Regions from separate parts of the Nocardiopsis alba genome, predicted to be linked through region 2. Evidence: riboswitches for the same ligand, from Rfam matches in the RefSeq annotation. Region 2 holds a riboswitch; the other holds the start of a gene.
The links. Region 2 has a riboswitch for cobalamin ahead of TR33_RS21875 (VWA domain-containing protein). Riboswitches for the same ligand answer to the same signal wherever they lie in the genome.
Positions count from the first base shown of each region.

Region 1 (7,500 bases), on a different contig from region 2:
GCCTCCGGTAACGGTGACTGGGGCTGTTCGGCCGGGAGCGGCGGCGGTGAATGCGTGCGTTCGGGCATGGCCGCGGGAGAGAGCAGCACCCACTTCCTCGACGTTCGGGTGGCCCCCGACGCCGACGTGGACGTGCCCGCCGGGGTCGTGATCTCCTCTGGGAACGTGAGCCATCGGGCCACCGGCGAACGCGGGGTCACCTCCGAAGGGATCCCCGCCCGGTACGCCACGGCGGGGCAGGTACGCACGGAGGCCGTCGGCAACTCCCTCATGACCTGTACCGAACCCGAGGAGTCGAAGAAGCCCACCTGGCCGTGGCCCTGGTGGGGCACCCCCGGGACCCCGGAGACCCCCGAGGCCCTTCCCGGGCCGACCCCTCCCGCCCCGACGGAGGACCCCGGGCCCACCCTCCCGCTCCCCGAACAGGAGGACGCCGACCTCGGGCGGGCCCCCGCCGACCACGTCTCTCCCGAGGACGCGGGCGAGGCCCTCGACGACCTGCTCGGCGGAGGTGAGGAAGGGACACCCGACGGACCGCCCGGATACCCGACCCCGGAGGCGCCGTCCCTCGAGGACGAGGACCCCGCTCCGACCGGACCTCCCCTGACACCCGAACTCCCCGAGCTTCCCGGGGAGACCGTCGAACCCACCGACCCGGGCGAAGACCACCGGGACGAGGACGAACCGGAGGAGCACGAGGAGGGCGACTGCGCCCAGGCCCGCGCCCGCTCCGGGGAGGGCATCGACAACGACAACTGGGTGATGGCCCCGCTCGACCGCGACCAGGACCCCACGACCACCTCCTCCAGCTCCGCCACCTGGTCCCTTCCCGAGGGCGGTTCGGTCCGCTGGGCCGGGCTGTACTTCTCCGCCTCCGGGGACCCGGGCGTGCCGACCGCGCGGGTGAAGGGGCCGGGCATGGCCGCCTACACCACCGTCACCGCCACCGAGACCCGCTCCGCCGACCTGCCCGCCTACTCGGCCTACCAGTCGTTCGCCGACGTCACCGACCTGGTGCGCGCCTCCGGTGGCGGGCAGTGGTGGGTCGCCGACGTCCCCGCCCAAGAGGGGCGCGGCGTCTACGCGGGCTGGAGCCTGGTCCTGGTCCTGGAGGACCCCGCCGTGGAGGGGTACCAGCAGGCGATGGTCCTGGACGAGACCTCGGCGGTCTTCCAGGACTCGAACGGAGCGGCCTTCCCGGTCTCGGGGCTGCTCCCGACGGCGGTCCGGACCGGGGTCGACGTGGTCGCCTGGGAAGGGGACGCCGAATTGGGCGGCGACCGTGTCCTGATCGACGGTGTCCCCCACGCCCCTTCCGAAGGGCCGGGAACCGTCGACAACGCCTTCGTGGGTTCCGCGCGTGGAGCGGACGGGGATCCGATGACCTTCGGTACCGACGTGACGCGATTCGACGCGGTGCTCGGCAGGGAATCGGAAATCCGAATCCTCTCCGAACAGGACGCGCTACTGGTGGGGGTCATCGCACTCGCGGCCCCTATGCGCACCTGATCCCGGTTATCGAGGCGCTGTTCACAGCGCTCGGAAAACCACGGACATCCAGGGGAATCGCCGTTGAGTAGCAAGACCATAACCGTGGGTATTCACAGGCGGAACGCAAAACCAGACGGATTTGGCTAGGCTGTGCCCCGGTCATGGATATGGCCCCAGAGATCGACAGGGAAGGGGGCGGTGTCACGTGGACCGTTGCGCGTTGTTCGTCGACGCGGGATACCTTCTCGCCGACGGCGCGATGGCCGTACACGGAACCCGTAACCGGGATTCCGTCGCCTGGGACTATTCCGGTCTCGTCCAGTTCCTCAACGAGGTCGCGCGAGACCGCACGGGGCTGCCGCTCCTGCGCTGCTACTGGTACGAGGCGATCGCCGACGACCGGAGGACCCAGGAACAGGACGGCATCGCCGACATCCCCGGCATCAAGTTCAGAGCCGCCCGGATCCGCCCGGGGCGCCGCGAGGGCGTGGAGAGCTACGTCCAACGCGACCTGACCACACTCGCCCGGACCGGTGTCCTGTGCGACGCGGTCCTGGTCAGCGGGGACGAGGACATGGCCCCGGTGGTCGCCGACGTCCAGGAGATGGGCGTGCGCGTCACCGTCGTGCACATCTCGGTGGAGGGCAACTGGACCATCTCCCGGTCCCTGCGCCAGGAGTGCGACGACCTCATCGAGATCGGCGCGGGCCACCTGCGCCCCCACGTCGAACTGCTCTCCGGCGGCGGATCCACCCAGGAGAACGCCGCCAAGACGACCACCCCCTTCGCCAACGGGCGCGCCACACCGGTCCCCGAACAGGCGCCCGCCCGCCCCCGCTCCGCGGAACGAGGGCGTCGCGCCCAGCCCGAACAGCCCGCCGACACCTCCACCGGCGGACTGGAGGCCATGTTCGCCGGCACCGGCGGACAGTCCGTCCCCCAGGGCAGCGCCATGGAGCAACTGCGCGCCATGCGACGCTCCCTCGCCCAGCAACGCGGCGACCACCTGGCCGGCTCCGGCGGAGAGAACAGGGCCTCCGGGGGCATCGACGCCAACGGCTTCCCCACCGGGGGACAACCGGTCAACGGCGCCGCCGCCTACCCGGGCTCCCCCGCGGGCCAGAACGGCCAGACCCCCTACCCGCCCCCGAGCACCGGCGCCCACCAGTCGATGCGCGGCGCCGAACCGAACGGCTACGGCCTTCCCTCGGCGCCCCCGAACGGCACGGCCCCCGGCCTCGGTACGGGCCCTGCCGGCTACGACAGCACCGGACCCCAGCCCGGGTTCGGTGGTGGCACCGGACCCCAACCGGCCTTCGGAGGTACCGGCCCCCAGGCCGCCTTCGACCCCGGAACGGGCCCGCAGGTCTCCTTCGCCACCGACGCCCCCCAGGGACCTCCGCCCCGCAGAACCCCACCCGCACCCGACCCCAGATACGGGGGCGGACCCGGCGAGGACCAGGGTTTCGGAGGTGGGTCGGACCCAAACCCTACCTATGGGACCAGTACGGAAGCTGACGCCGCACGCCGCGGTGGCGCCGACCCCCGTTTCGGGGAGCGGCGGCCTACTGGTCCCGAGTACGACGACCGATTCGGCCCCAGGGGACACCAGGAATCCGCCCCCAGTCCTGGATATGCCCAGCAGACGGGCCCCGCCCCGCATACCGTTGATGAAGCGGTGCATGTCGCGCACAGGGAAGGGAACGACTTCGCGGAGTCGATCGCACGCGAGGCTCCGGCCCTATGGGTGGAGGCGGTTCTGGCCAGACGGCCACGAATGCCCTCCGACCTGGAGGCCCGCCTGCTTCAGGGCTCCTCGCTCCCGATCGACCACCTGTTGCGCGACGAGGTCCGTGACGGACTGCGCCAAGGGTTCTGGCAGGCCCTGGAGCGTGCCAGGACCTGATCGGCGCGCGGGAGTGCGAGTAGGGGATGGGGGCGATGCGGTTGACCCACGTGACGACGGCAGAACTCGACCGGTTGGAATTCCACGCCGTCCGGTCGGGTGAGCACGGTCGGATCGCCGCCCAACTACTGGACCTGGCCAACCGGGTCGACGCGGGAAGCGAGGTCGGCCGCGCCGAACTGTTCGTGCGCGCGGGCGAACAGTGGGAGATCGCCCAAGAGTTCGAGCGTGCCTGCTCGGCCTACCAGCGGGCGATCGACGACGGCGGCGTCACCGTGATCGACCCGCACGCCCTGAGCGCGGGCGCCCTCCTGCAACTGGACGAACGCCGCCAGGCCGAATACCACCTGGAACGCCTGGAGTCGGGCGGTCCCGCCGGGCTGCCCACCCTCATCCACGTCGCCGAGGCGCTGTACGCGCACGACGACCTGGAGGGGGCCGAACGCTGGGCCACCGCGGGCGCGCGCTTCCACGCCGGATGCTCGCGGAGCCCCTACGTCGAGGACCTCTTCCTCGAACTGCTGAGAATCCGGTTCCGTATCCGATCCGACCTCGGCAGGCCCGAGGACGACCTGGACCTCATCCTCGACGAGGTGTGACCCCGGCCGATCCGCGGCCCGGAGCGTCGACGACCCCGGGCCCGCGACCGGAGGCGGCCGGCTTCGTGTGAGCTTTCCTTCCCCGCCCCGAGCGACGCGAGGGGGAGGAGGGGGCCTGCGGCGGGTTCTCGGGCGTGGTCCCGACCGCCCCGCACCCTGTGGGAGCATCGATCCCGCCGGGTGAGAGCGACCCCGGGCGGGGCCGTCTCGCCCCCTCATACCATGTTCGGCGGCGGGATCCGGCCACGGTCGATACGTCCGAAGAACCCGCGACACGCCATCATCTTGCGGTGTACCAACCCACCATCCCCTAGATGTAGTATCGCTCCCGCTGGTGGTTCACCGGCCCTCCGGGGCGGGTGAGGCAAGAGGGAACCCGGTGCGAATCCGGGACTGCCCCGCAGCGGTGAGTGGGAACGAAAGCCGTCATAGGCACTGGGAGCCGTTCAGGCCCTGGGAAGCGACGGTGGAGTAGGAAGCCCACGAGTCCGAAGACCTGCCACCCGCACGCACCTCAGGTGCGTACGACGACGGGGCTTCGAGGGAGAGCCGCCGCGACCCACCGGTGGACCGTACAGGTTCGACGTACACCTCCACTGCTGCGTGCCGCGTGCTCACTCGTGTGCCCCCGGGGACTCTTCTACCGAGGTTGGAGCCGCTTTATGACCCTTGACGTCGAGGCCGCGCCCGTATCCGTTCGGCCCACGCAGACCCACGAGGGTGGCCCTGGCACCGCCATCGACCGGATCGAACACGTGGTGGCCGAGGCCTGCGCCGGTCTCACCGGTGTTTCGGCGGAGAAGGTCCTCGACGAGGCGCGGCGCGGCTTCTACCCCGGCATCGCCGACTCCGAGGTCGAGCTCGCCCTGGTCATGGCCGCCCGCAGCTTCGTCGAGGTCGACCCGGACTACTCCTACGTGGCCGCGCGTCTGCTGCTCGACAAGCTCCGCACCGAGGCGCTGAGCTTCGTCTTCGACGCCCACGAGACCGCCGGGCAGACCGAGATGGGCGACCGCTACGCCGGCTACCTGGCGGCCTACGTGCGCCGGGGCGTCGAGCTCGGCCAGCTCGACCCCGCCCTGGCCGGGTTCGACCTGGACGTGCTGGGGCGGGCCCTGCACGCCGATCGCGACGAGCAGTTCACCTTCCTGGGCCTCCAGACCCTCTACGACCGCTACTTCCTGCACAGCGACGACGTCCGCTACGAGCTGCCGCAGGCCTTCTTCATGCGCGTCGCCATGGGCCTGGCCCTCAACGAGGACGACCGTGAGGCCCGCGCGATCGAGTTCTACGAGCTGCTGTCCTCGTTCGACTTCATGGCCTCCACGCCCACCCTGTTCAACGCGGGCACGGTCCGCGCGCAGCTCTCCTCCTGCTTCCTCACCACGATCGGTGACGACCTCCAGGAGATCTTCCACGGCATCGGCAACAACGCGATGCTGTCGAAGTACTCGGGCGGTCTGGGCAACGACTGGACCCCGGTCCGCGGCCTGGGCTCCCACATCAAGGGCACCAACGGCAAGAGCCAGGGCGTCGTCCCCTTCCTGAAGATCGCCAACGACACCGCCGTCGCGGTCAACCAGTGCTTCGCGCCCGACACACCCGTCTATACGGCGGACGGGAGCAAGGCCATCTCCGAGATCGAGGTCGGCGATCTGGTCCTGGGGCACAGCGGTGTCTACCGCGAGGTCACCGACGTCATGATGTACGACCAGGTCGATCCCATGGTGCGGGTGAAGATCAAGCATTCGATCGAGGACATCGAGGTCACCTCCGGACACCCCTTCTACGCGATCCAGGGTGTCCCGCTGGGTCAGTCGAACAGCCGGACCCTGGCCTGGCTCGAGGACGACAAGGTCCGTGCCGAGTGGGTCGACGCCGGCCGGTTGGAGAAGGGCGACTACGTCGCCCAGGTCGTTCCCCGGGAGATCGTTCCGGTCGAGGGGTTCACCGAGGATGACGCCCGTCTCTACGGGATCCTGCTCGGTGACGGCCACCTGTCGAAGGGCGGGCAGCAGTGGGGGGTCTCCGGCAACCCCGAACTCGACACCCACCTGGAGTTCGTCCGGCACTACCTGGAGAGCCGGGGCATCCACTACTGGGAGACGGGGCGCGACGAGACCTACCTCCAGATCCACTGGTCCTTCGGCCGGGGCGCGGTTCGTGACGAACGGACCGGTCGTATCACCGGCGCGGGCGAGCCGACCCTCCCCTTCACCTTCGAGGACGTCTACGACGCTCGAAAGGACAAGAGGATCTCCCGTCGGTTCTCCCACCTCCCGCACGCCCAGACCAGGGCTCTGCTCCAGGGGCTGCTCGAGACCGACGGCGGCGTCTCCCGCGGGGTGGAGATCTACTTCACCAGCACTTCGCGTCCTCTGGCTCTGGGAGTGCGCTACCAGCTGCTCCGCCTGGGGGTTCCGGCCGCCGGACAGTACCGAGAGCGTGAACAGTCGCACACCGGACGCCGCTCGGACGGCACCGAGATCCGGTTCGATGGAACCGCCAAGGCGTTCGACATCCGGGTTCCCGCGGTCGAGGGCATCGCCGAGCTGGTGGGCTGTCGTCCCCTGACCAAGCGGAACTGGATCGAACACAAGGGCATGGTGTTCACCCGTGTCCGTGAGGTCGGAGAGACGGAGATCGTCCCGACCGTCTTCGACCTCAAGGTGGAGACCGATGAGACGTACATGACCGCGGCCGGTCTGGTGCACAACGGCGGGAAGCGCAAGGGCGCGGTCTGTGCCTACCTGGAGACCTGGCACATCGACATCGAGGAGTTCCTCGACCTTCGCAAGAACACCGGCGACGAGCGCCGCCGCACCCACGACATGAACACCGCGAACTGGGTTCCGGACCTGTTCATGAAGCGTGTGGAGGAGCAGGGGAGCTGGACCCTGTTCTCCCCGGACGAGGTCCCCGACCTCCACGACAAGTACGGTCTGGAGTTCGTCGAGGCCTACGAGCGCTACGAGGCCGAGGCGCGGGCCGGGCGGATCAAGGTCCACCGGACGCTGCCCGCCGTCGACCTGTGGCGTCGCATGCTCACCATGCTGTTCGAGACCGGCCACCCCTGGATCACCTTCAAGGACCCGTCCAACCTGCGTTCGCCGCAGCAGCACGTCGGTGTGGTGCACTCCTCCAACCTGTGCACCGAGATCACGCTGAACACCGACAAGGACGAGGTCGCGGTCTGCAACCTCGGCTCGGTCAACCTGGCCCGCCACGTGAGCGCCGAGGGCATCGACGTCGAGCGGCTGCGCCGTACCGTCCGCACCGCCGTGCGCATGCTCGACAACGTCATCGACGTGAACTTCTACACGATCCCCGAGGCCCGACGCGCGAACATGCGTCACCGTCCCGTCGGGCTGGGGCTCATGGGGTTCCAGGACGCCCTGTTCGAGCTCCGCACGCCCTACGGTTCCGAAGGCGCGGTGAGCTTCGCCGACGAGAGCATGGAGCTGATCGGCTACTACGCGATCGAGGCGTCCATGGAGCTGGCCG
Region 1 covers NZ_BAZE01000003.1:567,278-574,777, reverse strand. The annotation lists gene TR33_RS08350 (sigma-70 family RNA polymerase sigma factor) at 1-1,509, shown strand, start outside; gene TR33_RS08345 (NYN domain-containing protein) at 1,697-3,397, shown strand; gene TR33_RS08340 (hypothetical protein) at 3,424-3,996, shown strand; cobalamin riboswitch at 4,315-4,514, shown strand; gene TR33_RS08335 (ribonucleoside-diphosphate reductase subunit alpha) at 4,659-7,500, shown strand, end outside.
Region 1: linked by a shared signal. The riboswitch ahead of TR33_RS08335 (ribonucleoside-diphosphate reductase subunit alpha) and the one ahead of TR33_RS21875 (VWA domain-containing protein) in region 2 are both predicted to bind cobalamin.

Region 2 (7,500 bases):
TCAACCGGGGCGGGGCGGTCCCCTCCGGGCGGAGGGGGGACGTCACCATTCGATCCCTCGTTGGCCCTTCCGGCCGGCGTCCATCGGGTGCTTGACCTTGGTCATCTCGGTGACCAGATCGGCGGCCTCCAGTAGACGCGGGTCGGCCCGACGGCCGGTGATCACCACGTGCTGGCGTCCGGGACGGCTCTCCAGGGCGGCGACGACGTCCTCGACGTCGACCCACCCCCAGGCGATCGGGTAGGTGAACTCGTCGAGGATGAGCAGGTCGTGCGTCTGCTCGGTGAGTCTGCGCTTGATCTCCTCCCACCCCTGCGCGGCGGCGGCCGCGTGGTCCTCGGCCCCGTCGCGGTGGCGGATCCAGGACCAGCCGGAGCCCATCTTGTGCCATTCGACCGGGCCGCCCTCGCCGGTCTCCTCGTGGAGCCGGCCCAGGCGTTCCAGGACGGTCTGCTCGCCGATGCGCCACTTCGCCGACTTGACGAACTGGAACACCCCGATCCGCCAGCCCTGGTTCCAGCCGCGCAGGGCCAGACCGAACGCGGCCGTCGACTTGCCCTTGCCGTCACCGGTGTGGACGGCCAGGAGCGGAAGGTTGCGGCGTTGGCGTGTGGTGAGTCCGTCGTCGGGGACGACGGACGGCTGTCCCTGGGGCATCAGGCGGCCCTTTCTCGTACGGCGTCGCTCAGGGCGTCGGCGTCGACCTCGCCGACGGGCAGATGGTCGGCGTCCAGGCGGGCGGCGAGGGTGGCGGCCAGCCCCAGACGCAGGGGACCGGACTCGCTGTCCACCACGACCGTGGTGACCCCGAGTCCGGCGACGTGGTCGGCGGCGTCCAGGGCACGGCCGACGGCGCCCCGTCCCCCGGTGGCCCGGCCGTCGGTGACCACGACCAGGAGCGGACGCAGGCGCGCGTCGCGCAGGCGTTCCCGTCGGACCACCCGGGCGGCCTCCAGCAGCCCCTCGGCGAGCGGGGTGCGGCCGCCGGCGGGCATCTCGTCGAGACGGACGGCGGCCACGTCCACCGAACGGGTGGGCGGCAGCGTGAGTTCGGCCGTGCTCCCCCGGAAGGTGATCAGGCCGACCTTGTCGCGTCTGCGGTAGGCGTCCAGCAGGAGCGAGAGGATCGCGGTCTTGACCTCGGTCATGCGTTTGCGCGCGGCCATGGAGCCGGAGGCGTCGACGCAGAACAGGACCAGGTTGCTCTCCCTGCCCTCCCGGATCGCGACGCGCAGGTCCTCCGGACGCAGCCGGATCCGCTCCCCCTCGCCCGGTCGTGAGGCGGCGGCCCGCACGGTCTCCACCAGGTGGAGCGAGGAGCCCCGGCCCGGGCCGGGGCGGGAGGCGCCGACCCGGCGGCCCCGGGTTCCGATGGCGCGGCTGCGTCGACCGTCGGCGCCCTCTCCGGTCCCCCGCACGGTGAACGTACGGGGGCGGTAGGGGGCGGCCGCCTTGGCCGTGGGGAGCGGGGCGGCGGACGGCCGGGACTCGGAGTCGGGGCGATCCTCGCCCACGGGTTCGTGCGGAGCGGGCTCCGGGATCGTCTCCGGCTCCGGGCCGGTCTCCTCACCGATCGGTCCGTCGGCCGGGCCCTCGGTGGGTTCGGGGCCTTCGGCGTCCGGTGCGCCGTCGCCCTCGGGCGGGGTGTCGACGGGGTCGTCGCCGCCGTCCGGGCCCGAGGGTTCCGGCGGATCGGGCGGGAGCTCCTCCTCGCCCAGGACCCGGTCGAGGAGCTCCTCGTCCAGCCCCGGGGCGTCGAAGGGGTTGCGCCTGCGCCGGTGCGGCAGGGCGAGGGTGGCGGCGCGGCGGATGTCGGCGCGGGTCACCTCGGTCCGCCCCTCCCAGGCGGCGTGCGCGACCGCCGTGCGGGCGGTGACGATGTCGGCGCGCAGACCGTCGACCTCGAAGGCGGCGCACACCTCGGCGATCTTGAGCAGCGCCGCCTCGGACAGCCGGACCCGGTCCAGGGCGTCGCGCGCCTCGGCGATACGCGCGGACAGGGCCCGCTCGGTCTCGCGGTAGCGCTCGGCGAAGCCGGCCGGGTCGGTGTCGTAGGCCATCCGGCGTCGGACCACCTCGGCGCGGGCACGGGGCTCGGTCGGCGCGGCGATCTCCACGGTGAGCCCGAAACGGTCGAGGAGCTGCGGGCGCAGCTCGCCCTCCTCCGGGTTCATCGTGCCGATGAGCAGGAAGCGGGCCGTGTGCTCCACGGAGAAGCCGTCGCGTTCGACGGTCACCCGGCCGGTGGCCGCCGCGTCCAGCAGGAGGTCGACCAGGTGGTCGTGGAGGAGGTTGACCTCGTCGACGTAGAGCAGCCCGCGGTGGGCTCGGGCCAGTAGTCCGGGTTCGTAGGCGACCTGTCCTCGGGTGAGCGCCTGCTCCAGGTGCAGGGAGCCCAGGACCCGGTCCTCGGTGGCGCCGACGGGGAGTTCGACCAGCCGGACCGGCCGGCTCTCCACCGGGGTCTCGGGGCCGAAGGGACCGTCGGGCGAGTGCTGTCCGGGGTCGGCCGGGTCCACGGAGAAGCGGTCCCCGCGATGGACGTCGATGGGCGGCAGCAGGGAGGCCAGCGCCCGCACCGCGGTGGACTTGGCGGTGCCCTTCTCGCCGCGGACCAGGACGCCGCCGATCTCCGGCGAGACGCTGGTCAGGACCAGGGAGAGTCCGAGGTCGTCGAGGGGTTCGGTGTCGCAACCGACGATCGCGGAGAAGGGAAAGTGCGAAGACCGCAATGGCATGTGAGGCTCCCGCTCGTTTCGCCATACGTCATGGGCGGGCGCGAGGCCGGTCTTCGGACTTGCCGGGTCCTCCTCACGGAGGCTCGGTTCACCGCAGCGGGCCTGTGCCGGAATCTCACCGGGCTTCCCAGATTCTCCCCTCCCGCCGTCACCACCGTTTCCGATGGCCGGGCGGGCAGGGGCACCTCGCGCCTGTTGCCCGCCACGATAGCGTCAGGGCCATGAAGGACGACACGCGCCCTCCCCGTCGGGTGCCCGGCCGGGCCCTGCCGGGCGAGACGCCCCTCCCCGCCGAAGGGGTCGGGATCACCGTCGTCGGTGTCGGGGCCGACGGCTGGTCCGGGCTGCCCGAACGCCTGCGCACGCTGGTTCTGGAGGCGGAGGTGGTGCTGGGCGGCCACCGGCACCTGTCCATGCTTCCGGAGACGCCCGGGCAACGCCGCGAGCCCTGGCCCTCCCCGCTCCGTGAGGGGCTGCCCGACCTGTTGGCCTCCCTCGACGGGGCCCGTACGGTGGCGCTCGCCTCCGGAGACCCGTTGGTGTCGGGGATCGGCACCACCCTGATCGACGCGTTGGGTCCCGAGACCGTACGTCTGGAACCGGCCGTCTCCTCCGTCGCCCTGGCCCGCGCCCGTATGGGGTGGCCCGCCGAACGGTGCGCCGTGGTGAGCCTCGTCGGCCGGGACCCCCGCCCGCTTCTGCGCAGGCTCGCGCCGGGACGTCGTGTCCTGGTGCTCTCCTCCGACGCGGGCACGCCCGCGACGGTCGCCGGGATGCTGGTCGGCGCCGGGTACGGAGAGAGCCGGATGACGGTCCTGGGCGACCTGGGCGCGCCCTCGGAGTCACGGTTGGAGGGCACGGCCGAAGGATGGGCGTCCATCCCCGCCGAGAAGGTCTCCGCCCTGCACGTGCTCGCCCTCGAACTCGCCGGACCGGTCGGGTACGGCCTGGTCACCGGACTTCCCGATGACGCCTTCAAACACGACGGCCAGCTCACCAAACGGGACCTGCGCGCCTCGGCCCTGGCCCGATTGGCGCCCTCGCCCGGACAGCACCTGTGGGACGTGGGCGCGGGGGCCGGATCGATCGGCATCGAGTGGATGCGCGCCCACCCGACCTGCTCGGCCGACGCCGTGGAGGCGAACGCCGACCGGGCGGCGCGGATCGAACGCAACGCCGGACGGCTGGGGGTCCCCGGTCTCCGGGTGGTCACCGGCCGGGCCCCGGAGGCGCTGGGCGATCTCGCCGGGCCCGACGCGGTGTTCGTCGGCGGTGGCGCGACCCGGCCGGGCGTACTCGACGCCTGCCTGGACGCCCTGTCGCCGGGCGGCCGGCTCGTGGTGCACGGCGTGACCCTGGAGACCGAGGCCCTGCTCGCGGACGCCCGCCGTCGTCACGGCGGAGAGCTCACCCGGATCCAGGTCGAGACCGCCGCGCCCGTCGGCACCTTCACCGGGTGGACGCCCGCGCGCACGGTCACCCAGTGGGCTCTGACGGTCGACCCTTGACCCTGGGGCGGCACGGATCGTAGAGGTGGGACTCCCCTCCCCCGCGCGGGTCCAGGGCCCGGCCCACGAGGATCACGGCCGCCTGCCGGAGTCCGGCTCCCTCCACCAGGTCGGCGATGTCGGCGACCGTGCCGCGCAGCACCGACACGTCCGGATGGCCGACCTTGTGCACCACGATCACCGGGCAGTCGTCGCCGTACTCGGGGGCGATCTCGACCATCAGTTCCCGGACGCGGCGGATCGCCAGGTGCAGGACCAGGGTGGCCCGCGTCCGGGCGAACGCGGACAGGCTCTCGGTGTCCGGCATCGCCGTCGAACGGGCCCGGGTCCGGGTCAGCACCACCGACTGGGCCACCAGCGGCACGGTCAGCTCCCGACCGACCATGGCCGAGGCGGCCGCGTAGGCGGGCACCCCCGGGGTGACGTCCCAGGGGACGCCGTGGGCGTCGAGTCGGCGGGTCTGCTCGGACAACGCGGAGTACAGCGACGGGTCGCCCGAGGTGAGCCGCACGACCTCGCGGTCCCCGGAGTGCGCCGCGACCAACAGTTCGGTGATGCGGTCCAGGTCCAGACCCTGGGTGTCGATCGCCTCGACGTCGGACGCGCAGTGGGAGAGAACCTCCGCGTCCACGTAGGTGCCGGGGTAGAGCACCACGTCGGCCGCCGCCAGCATGCGGGCGGCGCGCAGCGTCAGCAGGTCGGCGGCGCCGGGGCCCGCCCCCACGAAGTGGACGGTCACGTCCTCACCCACCTGGGGGTCCAGACCCGGCCGGCCGGGTCGACCCGGGTCCCGGAGGCGCCCACGATCAGCAGACAGCGCATGTCGATCGTGGTGGTGTCGAGCTCTTTCAAGGTGGTCGTCAGGAGGGTCTCTCCCTCCCGACCGACGTCGCGGCCGACGACGACCACGGTGTCGGGGTCGCGGTGCTCCAACAGGATCCGTCGGGCGTGGGCGATCTGCTCGGTCCGAGAACGGGAGGCCGGGTTGTACACGGCCAGCACCAGGTCGGCCTCGGCCACGGAGCGGAGCCGGCGTTCGATCACCTCCCAGGGCTTGAGCCGATCCGACAGGCTCATCACCGCGAAGTCCCCACCGATCGGCGCGCCGGCACGGGCCGCCACCGCCTGGACGGCACTGACCCCGGGCAGCACCCGGACCGGCACGTCCCGGTGGACGGGGTCCTGGGCCGCCTCGAACACGGCGGTGGCCATACCGAAGACGCCGGCGTCCCCGCCCGAGACCACGGCGACGCGCTCGCCCCGACGGGCCAGGTCCAGGGCCAGACGCGCGCGGTCGATCTCGACGGTGTTGCCGGAGGAGTGGCGGGTCAGGCCCGCGCGCTGGGGGACCCGGTCGACGTAGGGGCCGTAGCCCACCACGTGGTCCACCTCGGCCAGCGCCGCCGTGGTCTCGGGGGTGATCCAGTGGTCGGGGCCGGGCCCCAGGCCGACGACCAGCAGTTCGGCCTCGGCCGTCGCGGACTCCGGGGTCCGCGCCTCCGTCACGGCGCCGTCCCTGGAGCGCCGACCGTTGAGGCTGTCCCCGGTGACCAGGATCAGGGAGAAGTAGGGCACCGTGTCGGGGTCGACCTCGGCCACCGGGAGACGGCGTTCACGATCCATCGAGGCGCGCTCGACGTAGACCGCGTGCTCCAACCGGCCGGCCGCCTCCAACGCCCGACGGACGGCGGGGAAGGTCCGGCCCAGCTTCATGATCACGGCCGCGTCGGTGTCGGCGAGCCGCCGCGCCAACTCCGGTTCGGGCAGGGTGCCGGGCAGGACCGTGAGCACGTCGGTCTGGCGGGCCAGGGGCGCCGCCGCCGTGGCCGTGGCCGCCGTGAACGCGGGCACGCCGGGCACGATCTCCGTCTCGTGGTGTTCGGAGAGCCGGTCGTGCATGTACATGTACGAGCCGTAGAACAGCGGGTCACCCTCGGAGAGCAGGACGACGTCCCGGCCGGCGTCGAGGTGGGCGGCCAGGCGCGCGGCGGACTCCTCGTAGAAGTCGGCCAGGGCCCCTTCGTAGCCGCCGGGATGGTCGGTGGCGCCGGTGGTCACCGGGTAGGTGAGCCGCTCCTCGATCGCCCCCTCGGGGATCAGGTCGGCGGCGATCCGGCGGGCGTTGGAGCCCCGTCCGGAGGCCGCGTGGTAGGCGACGACGTCCGCCTCACCGATGAGGCGGGCCGCTTTGAGGGTGATCAGTTCGGGGTCTCCCGGACCCACACCGACACCTCGAAGACGTCCGGTCACTCTTCCTCCTTGGCCAGGGCGTTGAGGGCCGAGGCGGTCATCGCCGATCCTCCCCGACGGCCGAGCGCGACCACGTGGGGGACGTCGATCCCATGCCGTTCGGCCAGCTCGGTGAGGGCCTGCTTGGACTCGGCTGCGCCGATGAACCCGACCGGGCAGCCGATGATCGCGCTCGGCCTCGGGGCCCCGTCGATCAACATCTCCATCAGGTGGAACAGGGCCGTGGGGGCGTTGCCGACGGCGACGACCGCGCCCTCCAACATCGGTTCCCACAGGGAGACCGCGGCCGCGCTGCGGGTGGTGCCCCACTCTCGGGCCAGGGCCGGCACGCGGGGGTCTCCGAGGAGGCAGAGCACCTCGTTGTCGGCCGGTAGCCGGCTCCTGGTCACCCCGGTCGCGACCATGGTGGCGTCGCACAGGATCGGCGCGCCGGCCCGCAGCGCCGCACGCGCGGCGGACACCAGACCGGGATGGACGACCAGGTCCTCGGCCAGGTCGACCTGACCGGTGCCGTGGATCATGCGCACCGCGAGCCGTTCGGCGTCGGCGGGCAGGTGGTCGAGCCGGGCCTCGCTCCGGATGGTCGCGAACGAGTCGACGTAGATCGCGGATCCGTCGTCGATGTAGTCGTAGCGCCTGGGCGGGCGTTTCGGGGTGGTCACCGTGTCCCTCCGGGGATGAGGACGCCACGCCGAGGCGTGACGACGAGTGCGTCGTGGCCGGCCGCGCGGGCCTCCTCCACGAGTTCCGTGATCGCGGCACGGTCCAGCCCCTCCTCGGGCACGGCCACGTGGCGGCCGCCGTCCGGGAGCGGGCCGTGCGGCAGGGGTGGCGCCGGGTCCGGCAGCCGGGGATCCGGCGGGGCCGGTTCGGCCAGGGGGGAGGAGAGCTCGGTGACGTGCCAGGGCGCCGTGGGACCGGAGCCGCGCCGTTCGAGGAAGGTCTCGGCGAGTCGGATCAGCGTCCCGGCGGCCTCGTCGAGGGGGACCGTCGCGCCCGGGTGT
Region 2 covers NZ_BAZE01000013.1:136,364-143,863, reverse strand. The annotation lists gene TR33_RS21885 (bifunctional hydrogenobyrinic acid a,c-diamide synthase/histidinol phosphate aminotransferase CobBC) at 1-49, opposite strand, end outside; gene cobO (cob(I)yrinic acid a,c-diamide adenosyltransferase) at 43-657, opposite strand; gene TR33_RS21875 (VWA domain-containing protein) at 657-2,732, opposite strand; cobalamin riboswitch at 2,766-2,904, opposite strand; gene TR33_RS21870 (bifunctional cobalt-precorrin-7 (C(5))-methyltransferase/cobalt-precorrin-6B (C(15))-methyltransferase) at 2,960-4,246, shown strand; gene TR33_RS21865 (cobalt-precorrin-4/precorrin-4 C(11)-methyltransferase) at 4,215-4,997, opposite strand; gene TR33_RS21860 (precorrin-2 C(20)-methyltransferase) at 4,982-6,496, opposite strand; gene TR33_RS21855 (precorrin-8X methylmutase) at 6,493-7,158, opposite strand; gene TR33_RS21850 (ferredoxin-like domain-containing protein) at 7,155-7,500, opposite strand, start outside.